DNA from 4 places in the Shewanella piezotolerans WP3 genome. Region 4 is predicted to be linked to each of the others. Evidence: predicted binding sites of a transcription regulator. Region 4 holds the regulator's gene; each other region holds the start of a gene.

Region 1 (3,679 bases), 1.8 Mb from region 4:
AAATCCAGAGTCACTCTGGATTTTTTATAGCTGTTTAAAAAGGTGATAATACACGGCTAGTGTTTGTCACAACTATTGAGTTTAAGGTTTAAAGTAGGGTTCTTTGTGGCAATTTCAGTCGCGGGTGGAGTAAAGCCCGGAAAAATCGTTGAGCTAGAGCATAGGTTGCAACACTTGCTGATTGTAGGCAAAAGCAAGCCTACAGCGATGGCTGGTGAAATTGATGCACAGCTTGAAGTTAACGCTAATAAACTTGAAATTGAACGAGAGGCGATTAGAGCGCGAATCGACAAGCAAAAGCGCGCCCAAGCGTTATATAAAGCGGTGTCGACCCAGCTCATCACTAGCGTAAACCGAACCATTGAACATCAACTAACATCCATCGAACTAGTGCTTGAACATTCAAACCTTGATGATAAACAGGTTTTGTTGATGGAAATGCTCTATTCCAAACAAGTGGATCTGGTGAAAATACGGCCGTTGGTGATGGCATTGCCTTGGTTGCAACGCGATCTTATTAATATGATCAATAGCCCGACATTTAGACATCGTCGTCCAAAGTCTTCTGAAGTCCAAGTCACCGATATAAAGTTGGTCCTCAATTATATTGGTATTGAAAACCTACAGGCGTTAATCCCCTTTTTTTGCTTACGTAACCTGATGCCCAGTGGTCAGCCTCAGTTGCTATGGGTCACACGCAAACTATGGCGTTTTAGCATTATCAGCGCGATAGCGGCGCAAGCTTTGGTTGAGTTGCACGGTAAAGACCGCGCTTTCTTCTATAGCTGCAGTTTGATGAATCAACTAGGTAACTCCTGTGTTATTAGTAATTGCGCCAAGTTGTTCGATTCCACTTGGGGAACTTGGCTCAAAGAGGCAAGTGCCAGTCGTGATAAAGCACTTTACGATGCCGTGATGGTGACTGAGTTTCCAGCGTTGGATGTTTATCAACAGGCGTTGAAGCATAGTGGTTTATTGAACTGGCAGTTACTGGAGTTACTTGATTTTGAACAAAGCCGTCTAACGCAGGCATTCAAGTCGATTAATACCAGTTTGAAATATGCAGACTTGAACGATGACGCAAAGTTGTTAGAGAGAGCTAACTGTTTCGCTCGTGTTCACCTGTTACAAGAATCTGGAAATATTACTGCTGCAGAACGACGGGTTATGTATGACTATTATGAGCTTTCTGAGCAAGAGTTAATCCGGTTGAATGCGCAAAACTACCGTAAACAGTCCTTAATTTAGTGTTACATAAAATAAGGCGACAGTATTATCAAAAAGCATTTCGATATCCCATATCATTTCTAACGCTGAATCAGTATATAGACGTCCATACATCCGCCAATTATTGTCAAAAAATAATATACAATTCTTAATAGAAAAGACTAATTTGGTTAGTTAATCATGTACTGGTTAAAAAAGTAACGAATTAATGCTTTCTAGCGCGATAATAGCCTGATAGGGCTTGCTAATTATTCAATAAGTTTGAATATTTAGCGTTTACTTGCTCTAGATAACTTTTTTATGACTAAATATGCTTAAACCCACGCCATATCTGCGTTGATAATTCAGTTCTTCAAATCTTTATGCACTATTAAGGCTGAACAGCTCTTAGAAGGTTGTGAAAAACTGGTATTTTGATCACATTTTCGCTAATAATGTCCTCCTAGCAAAACAAACAACCGCGATGTCACCTACATAAGATAAAGGCATCAAGCGGAAAACGGCTGCATAAAAGTAGTCGCAAATTAGAAAGGATGAGAAAGAATGAGCGTTAACACTAATCTTACACGTGCCCAATTTGACGAAGTTATGGTGCCTAACTATGCGCCTTCAGCTGTAATCCCTGTTCGTGGCGAAGGTAGCCGAGTTTGGGATCAAGAAGGTAAAGAGTTTATCGACTTCGCTGGTGGTATTGCGGTTAACTGTTTAGGCCATTGTCATCCAGCTTTGGTTGGCGCGCTAAAAGAACAGGGTGAAAAGCTTTGGCACCTATCTAACGTTATGACTAACGAGCCAGCGCTTGAATTAGCGACTAAGCTTGTTGAAGCAACATTTGCTGACCGTGTTTACTTTGCCAACTCTGGCGCAGAAGCAAACGAAGCAGCGCTTAAGCTAGTACGTCGTTACGCGATGGATAAGTTTGGCGCAGAGAAAGATCAAATTATCGCATTTGATAAAGCATTCCATGGTCGTACTTTCTTCACCGTAAGCGTCGGTGGTCAAGCGGCTTACTCAGACGGTTTCGGTCCAAAGCCACAAAGCATCACTCATGTACCATTCAATGATATTGCTGCGCTAGAAGCTGTCTTTTCTGACAAGACTTGTGCTGTAATGATGGAGCCACTTCAAGGTGAAGGCGGCATTATCGATGCTGATCCTGAATTCCTAAAAGCGGTACGTGCACTTTGTGATAAGCACAATGCTTTGTTGGTATTTGATGAAGTTCAAACTGGTGTTGGTCGTCTTGGTGAGCTGTATGCTTATATGCGTGGCGATGTGGTACCAGACGTACTGACTACTGCTAAAGCACTTGGCGGTGGATTCCCAATCGCAGCTATGCTGACAACTAAAGAGATCGCAGATCATCTTAAGATTGGTACTCACGGCTCAACATACGGTGGTAATCCACTAGCATGTGCAATTGGTAATGCAGTTCTGGACGTCGTAAACACTCCTGAAGTGTTAGACGGCGTTAAAAAGCGTGAGCAGTTGCTACGTGATGGTCTAAATAAGATTAATGACAAGTATGACGTTTTCTCTGAAGTACGTGGTCAAGGTCTGTTGATTGGTGCAGTAGTTAACGAAAAGTACCAAGGACGCGCAAAAGAATTCCTAGTAGCCGGTATCCAAGAGGGCGTTATGAGCTTGGTCGCTGGTGCAAACGTGGTACGTTTCACTCCTTCTCTGGTTATTCCAGAAGCAGACATCGCGGAAGGCCTAGCGCGTTTCGAGCGAGCAGTCGCTAAAGTAGTCGCAGCCTAATTGGCAAACGAAGCGCTAGATCATTCTAGCGCTTCTTTTTTGTCTTTAGGATACTTGTTGGTTAGCTCTTAACATTGGCTTATTAAGCACTGTTGAGGCAATCACAAGTGATAGTGAGGAGACTCCTAGATGTTAGTTATACGTCCAATTCGATCCACTGACTTTGACGCGCTATACCAAATAGCAGAAGAGTCAGGCCATGGATTCACATCTTTACCAGTGAACGAAGATCTTCTTAGAAGCAAGATCGCTCGCGTTGAAGCCTCGTTTAAAAAACAGGTTGATAAGCCTTTTGATGAAGGCTATTTAATGGTGCTTGAAGATACTGCAAACGGCGAAGTCGTCGGTACTTGTGGTATTGAAGCGGCAGTGGGCATGGAAGATGCTTTCTACCATTACCGCCTTGGCACCGAAGTTTACCATTCTGAGCAGATTGATGTACGCAATGAAGTTGAGACTTTGACTTTATGCCATGACTATACCGGCGCTGCTGAGCTGTGTACTTTATTCCTGCGTGGCAGCTATCGCAAAAATAACAATGGCCGCATGTTATCTCGTAGTCGTTTTCTATTTTTAGCGCAACATGCACAGCGTTTTGGCGAAACTGTCATTGCTGAAATGCGTGGTGAAAGCGACGACGAGGGCAACTCGCCTTTTTATGATTGGTTGCAGAAACATTTCCTTGGTATCG
Region 2 (3,679 bases), 2.0 Mb from region 4:
AATTTAATTGGCGCACTCCCACTAAATCTACCTCTTCTATCGGTAGGCTAAACTGATAAAATGGTACATCGATAGTAATCAAATCCGCCGTCACAATCAGTTTTGCATCATTAACTTTATAGAACATCCAGCTGAATGCTATGACCATCGGCAGTAATACTGCAGCAATAACCACCTTACTGGTTTGCGGCAGCGCTTTGTAATAAATATAAATCCCTATTCCAATTAAGCCAATGAGTAAGGCAATAAAGCTCAACGTACCTGTTACGCCTAGGGGAGTAAGTGCAAAAATTTGAGTCATCGTCTGATCCTGTCAATGAGATAAGCTAATCTTTGACCAGACGACATATTATGTCAAGATAGGATTTTGGGGACTCGTTTACAGATCCAACGCTAAAATCTTTGATTTGCGCTGATAATTGTAGAGCTGTTTCTTCTTTCCTGGTAACTCATCAACTTCAACGATATTAAAACCATGCTCTAAGAACCAGTGAATACTGCGTGTCGTCAGCGCAAATAGTCTTGAGTAGCCTCTCACCCGCGCTTGGCTAATAATATTTTGCAGCAGTAAACTGCCCCTATCGGCATCTCGATATTCTGGGTGAACCACCAAACAGGCAAACTCACCAGCATTATCCTCTTCAAACGGATAAAATGCCGCGCAGCCAATCACTAAACTGTCACGCTCGATCAACATAAACTGCTCAATTTCGACCTCTAGCTGCTCTCTTGAACGGCGCACCAGAATGCCTTTTTCCTCCAGAGGACGGATAAGATCGAGTATGCCACCGATATCCCGAATAGAAGCACGACGCAGACGTTCGGCACTTTCTGTCACAATTTGGGTGCCGATACCATCACGGGAGAAAAGCTCTTGCAGTAGAGCTCCATCATCTAGATAGCTAACAAAGTGACATCGACTAACGCCATTTCTACAAGCATCTATACTGGCTTGCAAGAATGCTTTAGTACTTAAACAAAGTGGCGCTTGTTCAGGTAAATTATTAAGAATAGCTTGCGCATCTGTAGGCATCAGCTCTGCAAGCACTTCGCCAGCCTCATCCATAATCCTATTATGGGCGCTAAAGCCAATCATCTTATCGGCCTTGAGTTTTACCGCAATTTGGGTTGCAACCTCTTCAGCCGTTAGGTTAAAGCTTTCACCCGTCACTGATGCAGCCACAGGGCCTAACAATACAATGCCACCATTATCCAGTTGACGCTTTAAGCCTTGGCTATCTATACGCCTTACTCTGCCACTGAGACTGTAATCAACTCCATCTTCTACCCCCAACGGCTGTGCAATAATAAAGTTACCGCTAACCACATTGATTTGTGCCCCTTGCATAGGCGTGTTGCTCAAACTCATCGACAATCGCGCTGTAATATCGAGTTGCAATGCGCCTACAACTTGCTTAATGACTTTAAAGGTTTCTTCTTCGGTAATTCTCACACCATTGTAATATTCAGGGGTTAAGCTTTGTTGTGCCAACGCATCATCAATCTGCGGACGCGCACCGTGCACTAGGACAATTTTAATTCCTAGACTATGCAACAAGGCAATATCGTTAATAATGGCTTTAAACTGCGGCTGAGCAAGCGCTTCACCACCAAGCATAACCACAAAGGTTTTACCTCTGTGAGCGTTAACATAGGAAGCTGAATGACGAAAACCATCGACGAGTTCTGTAGTACGCACGCTAAATCCACCTTATAAGTCTAAATAGACAGTCGCAACAATCTGGTTTTTTGATAATAAACCATTATGATATTGCATTTTAATGCAATTAAAAAGCATTTATTATCACTATTGCTATTAACAAATATCGAGCCAAACCCATTAAACTTAAAAGATTAGATGTAAAACCACCTATATGCACAAGTGAATAGTTGTTGCTAACTGCATTATAAAAGTAGTGAGATTGAGCAATCTCGTAAATTTTGAAATCACTGATGCTCTTAATTCAAGTGGTGGGATGAAAATTAGGATAAGAAATGGCTATTAGGCCAATAGCAGAAGTGATATTCACTAGGTTCAAGGTTTAATCGTTCAGCGAGTGTTTAGTGGGTGGTAAATTTAAGGCAAAAAAAAACCTCTATAAATAGAGGTTTTTGAAGATGCTTTAAACAAGTATTTACTTGATTTTAGCTTCTTTGTACATAACGTGCTGACGGATAACAGGATCAAATTTCTTGATTTCCATCTTTTCAGGCATGTTACGCTTGTTCTTTTCAGTCGTGTAGAAGTGACCAGTTTTAGCGCTAGATACTAGCTTGATCTTCTCACGATTACCTTTAGATTTAGCCATGGTTTATTATACCTTCTCGCCGCGGGCACGAAGTTCAGCAACAACAACTTCAATACCTTTCTTATCGATGATACGCATACCTTTAGTAGAGATACGTAGCTTAACGAAACGCTTTTCAGTTTCTAACCAGAATCTGTGATTCTGTAGGTTAGGTAAAAAACGACGACGCGTAGCATTCTTCGCGTGCGAACGGTTGTTACCAACCATTGGTTTCTTGCCAGTTACTTGGCATACTCTTGACATGTCAAACTTCTCCAAAACAATATATATAACGCTCGAGCATTAATGTACCTCGAACACGGCCGTCGCCTGAGGCACACAACAGAGGGCGCATTTTATACAGGATCTAAAATCAAAGATCAAGGGTTAGATTAATCTATCCACCCTCGTTCAGCGAAAGAAACTATCTCTCGATCGCCTACAACCATATGGTCCAGCAAGGAAACATCGATGGTTTGTAGTGCTTGTTTCAATCGCTCAGTAATTCGTCTATCGGCTGTACTTGGCTCTGCAATTCCAGAGGGATGATTGTGACACACGATCACAGCCGCAGCCTTTTTCTCAAGCACCAAGCCCACCACATCTCGTGGATAAACCGACGCTGAGTTAATGGTACCCCTGAATAATTCAACGAATTGAATCACCCGATGTTGACTATCAAGTAGTAAAATAGCAAACACTTCGTAGGCACGATCTCCCAATTGTCTCATTAAATAGTCTCGAGTTAAATCAGGATCCGATAAAATTTTGCCTCTTTTTAGATTTTCTTTCGAAATTCGCTTGCCAATCTCTACTGCAGCTTGCAATTGAGCAAACTTAACCGGGCCTATCCCATCTAGCCGGCACACTTGGGCTTGAGAGGCTGTCAGTAAGCTTCTGAGCCCACCAAACTCCGTTATCATCATACGAGCAAGCTCAACAGCACTTAACCCTTTTAAGCCAACTCTGAGCAATACAGCGAGTAACTCTGCATCCGACAGCTGCTCTGCACCATCAAGCAGTAGTTTTTCTCTTGGTCCTTCACCCTGTGGCCAATCTTTAATTCCCACAATAACCTCCTTGTCATTATTTCTAATTGAGTATGGTCGACAATTTACTAACTTGTTCATCAACTGCAGAGTGATTGTGATATCTTACGACTGCGCAGATAATATTTAGATCTGTAAAAATGATTATGGAAAGAGTAGCTATGGGTTTGAAAAACAAGAAAGTACTTTTAGGAATTGGCGGCGGTATCGCAGCCTATAAATCTGCTGACTTAGTTCGCAAACTAAAAGATCGCGGCGCTGATGTTAGAGTGGTTATGAGCCTGAGCGCGCAGGAATTTATTACGCCACTCACCCTGCAAGCATTATCAGGCTATCCGGTCT
Region 3 (3,679 bases), 2.4 Mb from region 4:
CAATACACACCTCAGAATCAAACTGATCGCCATGGACCATCAATACTTTGCGGTTAGAGGCGGTGATGTGAATGTGCTCTCGACTAATGCTCAAATCCCAAAGGTGGAATCCTTCATAAGGTTTTAATGCCTCATCATGATTACCGGGAATATAAACAATACTGGTACCTTCACGAGCCAATTTGAGTAGTTTTTGTAAGACTAGGTTGTGGCTTTGTGGCCAGAGGAATTTGCGCTTAAGTGCCCAAATATCGATGATGTCACCAACGAGAAATAGCTTTTCGGTGTGCAGTGAATTTAGAAGTTGTAGCAGATACTCAGCCTTACAGTCTTTGCTGCCGAGGTGAACATCTGACAACCAGATAGCATTATAGTGTCTCTCTGCACTATTTTTCTCAGTGCTGTTGATTGGCGATATGCTATCAATATTGCTTGAAAGCGCATTGCTTAAAAGTTGCTGTTGACCGTTTGCTAATCCTTGCTGTTTCTCTTTCATTGTCCTGCCAGTAAACGCTGGGGGATGCCGATAGAGTAAAAGTGATAGTTGACTGTAAGATGAACATTTTATGGCAGGTTAATGACGGCCATAAAAAAAGAGCGCCTAAGCGCTCTTCTTGATGTTGTCGCGATAATCTTATTAGAAGATAAGGTGTGCAATACCAGCGATTACAGGCAAAGTAACCAAAGTTCTTAAGATAAACACAACTGCAAGCTCAAGGAAGTTAACAGGGATCTTACTGCCCATTAGTAGCGCACCAACTTCACTCATGTAGATTAGCTGTGTGACCGACAGGGCTGCAATTATAAAGCGAGTCATGTCAGATTCAATTGAGCTGGCAAGAATCGCGGGAATAAACATATCCGCAAAGCCGACGACTATTGTTTTAGAGGCTTCAGCCGCTTCAGGTACTTGTAGTAACTCTAGTAGCGGAATAAACGGCATACCTAGGTAGTTAAATACCGGTGTAAATTCGGCAATCATTAAGGCGATAGTACCGATCCCCATGACGACTGGAATCACACCAAAAATCATATCAACAACGTTTTTAACTCCGTCAGTTAAAGTATGTTTGATGCCGCCTGCACGCGAGGCTTTTGTTAATGCTTGATCGAGTCCCCAAGAGAGCACTCCGTGGCCTGCTGGAATCACTTCATCATCTTTATGACGTGGCGTTTCATCAATGTAGAGATCTTTTTTCCAAGACAGTGGTGGTAGCTTAGGTACGATTATCGCAGCGACAAAACCGGCAAAACACACTGTTAAATAGAAGGGAACAAATAGATGTTCTAACTGAACCTGTGAAATAACCACCAATGAGAAAGTAATAGAAACCGCTGAGAAAGTTGTACCAATAACAGCCGCTTCACGTTGAGTGTAAAAACGAGCTTCGTATTGCTTGCTGGTCATTAAGATCCCAACACTACCATCGCCTAACCAAGATGCCATACAGTCAATTGCACTGCGTCCCGGCAAGTTAAAGATAGGACGCATAATCTTAGTTAATAAGGTTCCTAGTAGTTCTAGTAAACCAAAATTAAGTAAAAGTGGTAGTAGCATTCCAGCAAATAAAAACACTGAAAATAATACAGGCAATAGGTCGTTCAACACTAAAGCACCAGTATCGCCTGAGCGAATCGCTTCAGGGCCAACACCGAAGAAGGTAAGGCTGATAAATATAGCACCAAGGAGACGGATGACTAACCAAACTGGTGTGACATTAAACAGTGAATTCAAGAAGCCGTTTTGGATGACAAACTTAGGTTTGATTGCTTTGACCAGTGCGGAGGTTATAGCTGTAAAGATAACAATACCTGTCACGATTCCGACAAGCGCATCACCGAGGAAGCTCTGTAAAGCTTTAGAGATGATCGCAATAGGAATAGTGATCGCATCTTGATAGCTGATAGGGGTCATGAATAACAGCAGACCGATCAGTGATGGCACAATAAACGTGAGTATTGTTTTAATGTTGTGGGTTTGTTTTTCTGACACTTTTTTCTACCCTAAATATCGAGTTCTGCTTTGCAGCCTAAAAACTGAGTTTTGTACTTAAGCAAAAAATGTATTGAATATTCATTCAACTGCTAACAGGCGAGGTTACCGCCTTAAAACATCTATGTAAAACGATTCTACTGATATAGAAAATATATCAAGCTGTACGAATAGTTATTAACTCTAAATGACTAAATATATTGTATAGGAATAAGTAGTAAAAAAACAAAATTATTTTTTGTTTAATTCTATTTAAAACAATGTTTTAAGTTTGTTTGTAGGGTGTGTGGTTTTGGTGTGTTTATTGTGGTTTTTTAGTTGTCGCTACTAATGCTCGTAACGACAACTGTTACAAAATACTGCAAACTAACTAAATGTTTTTCTCAAAGATTTTGCTTTTTCAGCGTTAATTTTTAGCTCTTTAACTGCCGATTCAACCACATCGATAGCGGCCAAATTTTCTACAGATGCCTGGCTAATATGGCTGACATTTTGGTTTATTTCGCCGACAACCAGCGTTTGTTGCTCTGCGGCAACCGCATTTTGTTGCGCTAAATCATGAATATTTCTGACTGCCTCATAGATAGTGTCCACTTTTTGAGCTGAATTATGTGCATCATCGGTGCATAGCAATGCTTGAGATTTGCTTTCATCCATCTGCTTCGACCATTGCGTTAGCATTGAAAACATCTTGTCGACGCTTTTTGAGATGCTTTCCGTAGACTGTTGAGTACGACTCGACAGCGCACGAACCTCATCTGCAACCACGGCAAAACCTCGTCCTTGTTCACCGGCTCTAGCTGCTTCTATTGCAGCATTTAGGGCGAGTAGGTTCGTTTGTTCGGCGATAGCGTCGATTTCTGTCATGGCGCTTGCAACGCGTTCAGCTTCTTTGTTGAGTAATAACGCATTCGCTGCGGCTTCAGATACAGACTCTGTGAGCTCATTGATGCTGCAGGCACTCTTTTGCATCTTCTCTCGACTGTCATCGCAAAGAATGTAAGTGTCCTGAATGCTATCTGAGGTAGACTGAATATTACTGGCGACTTCGGTAATAGTCGCTGCCATTTCCTCTGTCGCGCTAGCGATTTGCTCTATCTGCTGACTTTCAATATCAAGCCCCACATGTGCTTGAGTTGCTGCGGTGACTAACTGATTTGATATGTCATCAATGTGTTCGGCGTTATCTTGCGAGCGGCCTAGGACACCTTGTAACTTGGCATCTTTCATCATCAATTGGAAATCAAGCAGTGAAGAGGTATCACGGCCACAATAAATAAAGCGGCTAACAGAATCGTGTTGCTGCTTCAATTGCATTAAACGGGCGGGGACACGAAAAGCTTCATCATAGAATATCGCGAGGTTAATACCCATTAGTATCATACCGGCTAAGATCACGCCCCACCCCCAAATATATCCGGCTGCGGCTAGTCCTAGGCTGGCGCACACCGCTGATAATATACGCTTATTGGTTAGGCTAATGGGGTCATTAACGGTCTTGCCATTATTGAGTCGTTGATAAATTTTTTGTGCTTGGTTGATGTGCTCGGCTTTCGGGGCAACACGCACGGATTGATACCCGACAAGTTTCCCTTGCTCAAACAGAGGGGAAACAAAAGCGTCAACCCAATAGAAGTTGCCATTTTTACAGCGGTTTTTAACAATACCACGCCATGATTGACCAGC
Region 4 (3,679 bases):
GAGCTGCTGATTGTCATTGTAGCCAACAAATAGAGCCTATTTATGGATTTGAACGCCATTCGTCAATTGGCTGATAGCGATATGCAAGCTGTCAACCAACTGATCTATAAACAACTAGAGTCTGATGTAGCCCTAATTAACCAGTTAGGCTTTTACATTATTAACGGTGGCGGTAAACGCTTAAGACCTTTATTGTCAATTTTAGCCGCTAGAGCGATCGACTATAACGGCGAATCTCACCTAAAATTGGCTGCTATTATTGAGTTTATTCATACCGCCTCATTGCTACACGATGACGTGGTTGATGAATCAATGTTACGCCGCGGCAGAGAAACGGCTAATGCCCTTTTTGGCAACAGTGCGAGTGTGCTGGTCGGTGACTTTTTATATACCCGCTCCTTTCAAATGATGACAGAGCTAAAAAGTCTTGAAGTACTCGAGATCCTAGCTGATGCCACCAATGTGCTCGCTGAAGGGGAAGTCCTACAATTAATGAATTGTAACGACCCTGACACAACAGAAGACAGCTATATGCGTGTTATCTATTGTAAGACAGCGAAACTGTTCGAAGCCGCTACACGTTTAGCAGGCCTGTTAGCAGAAAGCTCAGAAGAAGTGCAAACGGCACTTGCTGAATATGGCAAGTTCTTGGGCACCGCTTTCCAGTTGACCGATGATCTTCTTGACTATACAGCTGAAACAGAAGAGCTAGGCAAAAACATTGGTGATGACTTAGCAGAAGGAAAACCGACTCTGCCGCTCATTTTCGCCATGGCTAATGGCAGCGACACTGAAAAAGCCTTGATTAGAGAAGCGATCGAGAAAGGTGATGGCACAGAGCACATCGAAGTCATTTTGAGTGCGTTAAAAAGCTGTGGTGCACTCGAGTATACTGAGCAACGCGCTATTGAAGAGTCCAATAAGGCTATTGCAGCGTTAAACATACTGCCAGAGTCAGAATATAAAACTGCACTCGTATCGCTGGCGAAGATTGCGGTACAACGTAACCATTAGCAATGCTGTTTAACACAAAAAAACGGAGCCAATTGGCTCCGTTTTTCGCTTAAGCAACTAACTTTCAAAAATAGAATTACTTAACGAACTCAATACCTAAATCGATATCAGCTTTTAGCGTGTCTAGCATTGCATCACGAGCATTAGCTTCAAATGCGCTAACATCGCCGTATGCAAGTACTTGTTCAACACCGTTCTTACCTAGAACTACAGGCTGTGCAAAGAACTCTGCATGCTCGCTGCCACCATCGACATAGGCACACTCAACAACGTTTGCTTCACCTTGTAGGCCACGCACTAGAGACAAACCGAAACGACACGCCGCTTGGCCCATAGAAAGTGTTGCGCTACCGCCACCGGCTTTAGCTTCAACCACTTCAGTACCCGCATTTTGGATACGTGTTGTTAACGCTGCAACTTCTTCGTCAGTAAAGCTAACGCCTTCGATTTGAGAAAGAAGCGGAAGAATTGTCACACCACTATGGCCGCCGATAACGTTAACTTTGACGTCAGCAACGTTCAAACCTTTTGCCGCTGCAACGAAAGTTTCAGAGCGGATAACATCAAGGGTCGTCACACCAAATAAACGGTTTTTATCATATACACCTGCTTTCTTAAGTACTTCAGCAGCAATCGCTACCGTGGTATTAACAGGGTTAGTAATAATACCGATAAGCGCTTTAGGACTTGTTGCAGCACACTTTTCAACGAGGTTACGTACGATACCAGCGTTGATGTTGAATAGATCCGAGCGATCCATACCTGGCTTACGTGCAACACCAGCAGAAATTAGCACTACATCTGCACCTTCAAGCGCAGCGGTAGGATCTTCACCAGCAAATCCTTTTACTTCAACGTCTGTTGGTATATGGCTTAAGTCAACCGCAACACCTGGTGTTACAGGAGCAATATCATAAAGCGACAATTTAGAACCAGCAGGTAATTGAGTTTTTAATAGTAGGGCAAGCGCTTGGCCAATACCGCCAGCAGCACCAAGTACAGCAACTTTCATAGTTATCTCCGTCAATTCTTGGATTTTTGTGATTTAGATCTGTTTTTCTAATGGCGCAACAGTACTGGATTCACAACAAAAATTCAATTATCCCTTAGTCGTGTTCAATCTACTTTAGATTCACTTTTCAGTATGCAATTACATTCAGAGCCCAGCCCGCCTAGCTTTGGGCTAGTTGCTTTCTCGTAATAGTAAGGTCAAAAAAATTAGAATTTATACTCTACATCATATTTCACAACTAAAACCAAGCTTTCGCCATGAATTTTTATTCAATAAAACGAATAGCATTTGACATAAAAGGCAAATATAATCATCATATAACGGATTTTTTTGAATAAAGAATAATAAAATATGCAAACAAGCAAAAATCAAGACGAATTAGTTAAAACATTTAAGTCAATTCTTAAAGAGGAGCGTTTCGGCTCCCAAAGCGAAATTGTGGTAGCCCTTCAAGGGGAAGGCTTTAGTAATATCAATCAATCTAAAGTATCCCGCATGCTGAGTAAGTTTGGCGCAGTTAGAACCAGAAATGCCAAACAGCAGATGGTTTACTGTTTACCTGCTGAGCTCGGTGTTCCAACAGCCGGTAGTCCACTTAAAAACTTAGTATTGGATGTCGATCATAATCAGTCGATGATCGTGGTACGTACCAGTCCAGGTGCAGCGCAATTAATCGCAAGGTTACTCGACTCAATAGGCAAGCCTGAAGGTATTCTCGGCACCATCGCTGGCGATGATACAATTTTTATCAGCCCATCAAATATTCAGCAAATTGAAGATACATTAGAAACGGTTAAGTCGTTGTTCAATTACACGGATTAACTTTTAAAAAATAAGAAACGGGCGGAAACACCGCCCTATTCCCCCCTTAAGCCACACTCCAACCTTTTCTTTATACAATATATTGAATCTATCATTTTTTATTCTCACAATATCGTTATACTGCCAATTAGGACAGCATTCCTACGTTGAGGATAATAAAAATGAAAAACAAATTAATTGATGTTTCTGATGTGGGCTGGGAGTATTGGTCTCACGAAAAGGACTATGGCAGTCATCAGAAGCACATTGGTGATACAGCAGGAGCAGAAAGAGTCGGCGTCACCATGGAAAAGTTAGCGCCTGGCATGACTTCAGCCCTGTCTCATTATCACACCAAAGAAGAAGAACATATTTATGCGATGCAAGGTGAAGCGACGCTTTATCTTGATGGAGAGCCTCATGTGTTTAGTGAGGGCAAGTATATCTGCTTTACCGCCAACTCAGGTGTTGCGCACAAATTCGTTAATACCAGTGACGCTGACTTTATCTTTTTAGTTGTAGGAAACCGCGATGCTCACGATGTAGTCGTTTATCCAGAAACCAATAAAGTATTGGTTCGAAGTATGAACGAAGTGTATAGCCGCCGCCCTAGTAGCTACTTTGATAAAGATGAAGATTGATAGCCACAATTCATATCAACAAAAAACGCACTGAATGTGCGTTTTTTTGTTGATATTGCTTAGGGGCTGTTGATCTTTCGAGCTTAGTTTTTGTTCGATTCTTTACCGTAAGGAATAATGCTTCTAGTACAAGGCTTGAGCGATAAAGCTTAGCCGGCTAAGTGAAACGCTCATAACACCGTAATAGAAGCATTGAATCGAACCCAAAGGG

Evidence for each region. Region 4 encodes ArgR, which controls arginine synthesis, uptake and breakdown. Its sites were predicted from a motif close to ANTGAATANNTATTCANT; they were not measured.
Region 1: SWP_RS03295 (aspartate aminotransferase family protein) is a predicted target of ArgR. The motif match lies at 1,527-1,544, and genes of this name have one in related genera.
Region 2: argA (amino-acid N-acetyltransferase) is a predicted target of ArgR. The motif match lies at 1,771-1,788, and genes of this name have one in related genera.
Region 3: SWP_RS05575 (YjiH family protein) is a predicted target of ArgR. The motif match lies at 2,066-2,083, and genes of this name have one in related genera.

What each region holds. Positions count from the first base shown of each region.
Region 1 is NC_011566.1:746,471-750,149, forward strand. It holds gene SWP_RS03290 (HDOD domain-containing protein) at 106-1,248, shown strand; gene SWP_RS03295 (aspartate aminotransferase family protein) at 1,771-2,988, shown strand; gene astA (arginine N-succinyltransferase) at 3,118-3,679, shown strand, end outside.
Region 2 is NC_011566.1:2,293,575-2,297,253, reverse strand. It holds gene SWP_RS09865 (PH domain-containing protein) at 1-301, opposite strand, end outside; gene argA (amino-acid N-acetyltransferase) at 380-1,699, opposite strand; gene rpmG (50S ribosomal protein L33) at 2,136-2,309, opposite strand; gene rpmB (50S ribosomal protein L28) at 2,316-2,552, opposite strand; gene radC (RadC family protein) at 2,681-3,358, opposite strand; gene coaBC (bifunctional phosphopantothenoylcysteine decarboxylase/phosphopantothenate--cysteine ligase CoaBC) at 3,499-3,679, shown strand, end outside.
Region 3 is NC_011566.1:1,271,739-1,275,417, forward strand. It holds gene SWP_RS05570 (UDP-2,3-diacylglucosamine diphosphatase) at 1-496, opposite strand, end outside; gene SWP_RS05575 (YjiH family protein) at 638-1,993, opposite strand; gene SWP_RS05580 (methyl-accepting chemotaxis protein) at 2,360-3,679, opposite strand, start outside.
Region 4 is NC_011566.1:4,304,081-4,307,759, forward strand. It holds gene ispB (octaprenyl diphosphate synthase) at 43-1,014, shown strand; gene mdh (malate dehydrogenase) at 1,091-2,026, opposite strand; gene argR (transcriptional regulator ArgR) at 2,378-2,848, shown strand; gene SWP_RS18300 (cupin domain-containing protein) at 3,010-3,468, shown strand; gene SWP_RS24250 (hypothetical protein) at 3,592-3,679, opposite strand, start outside.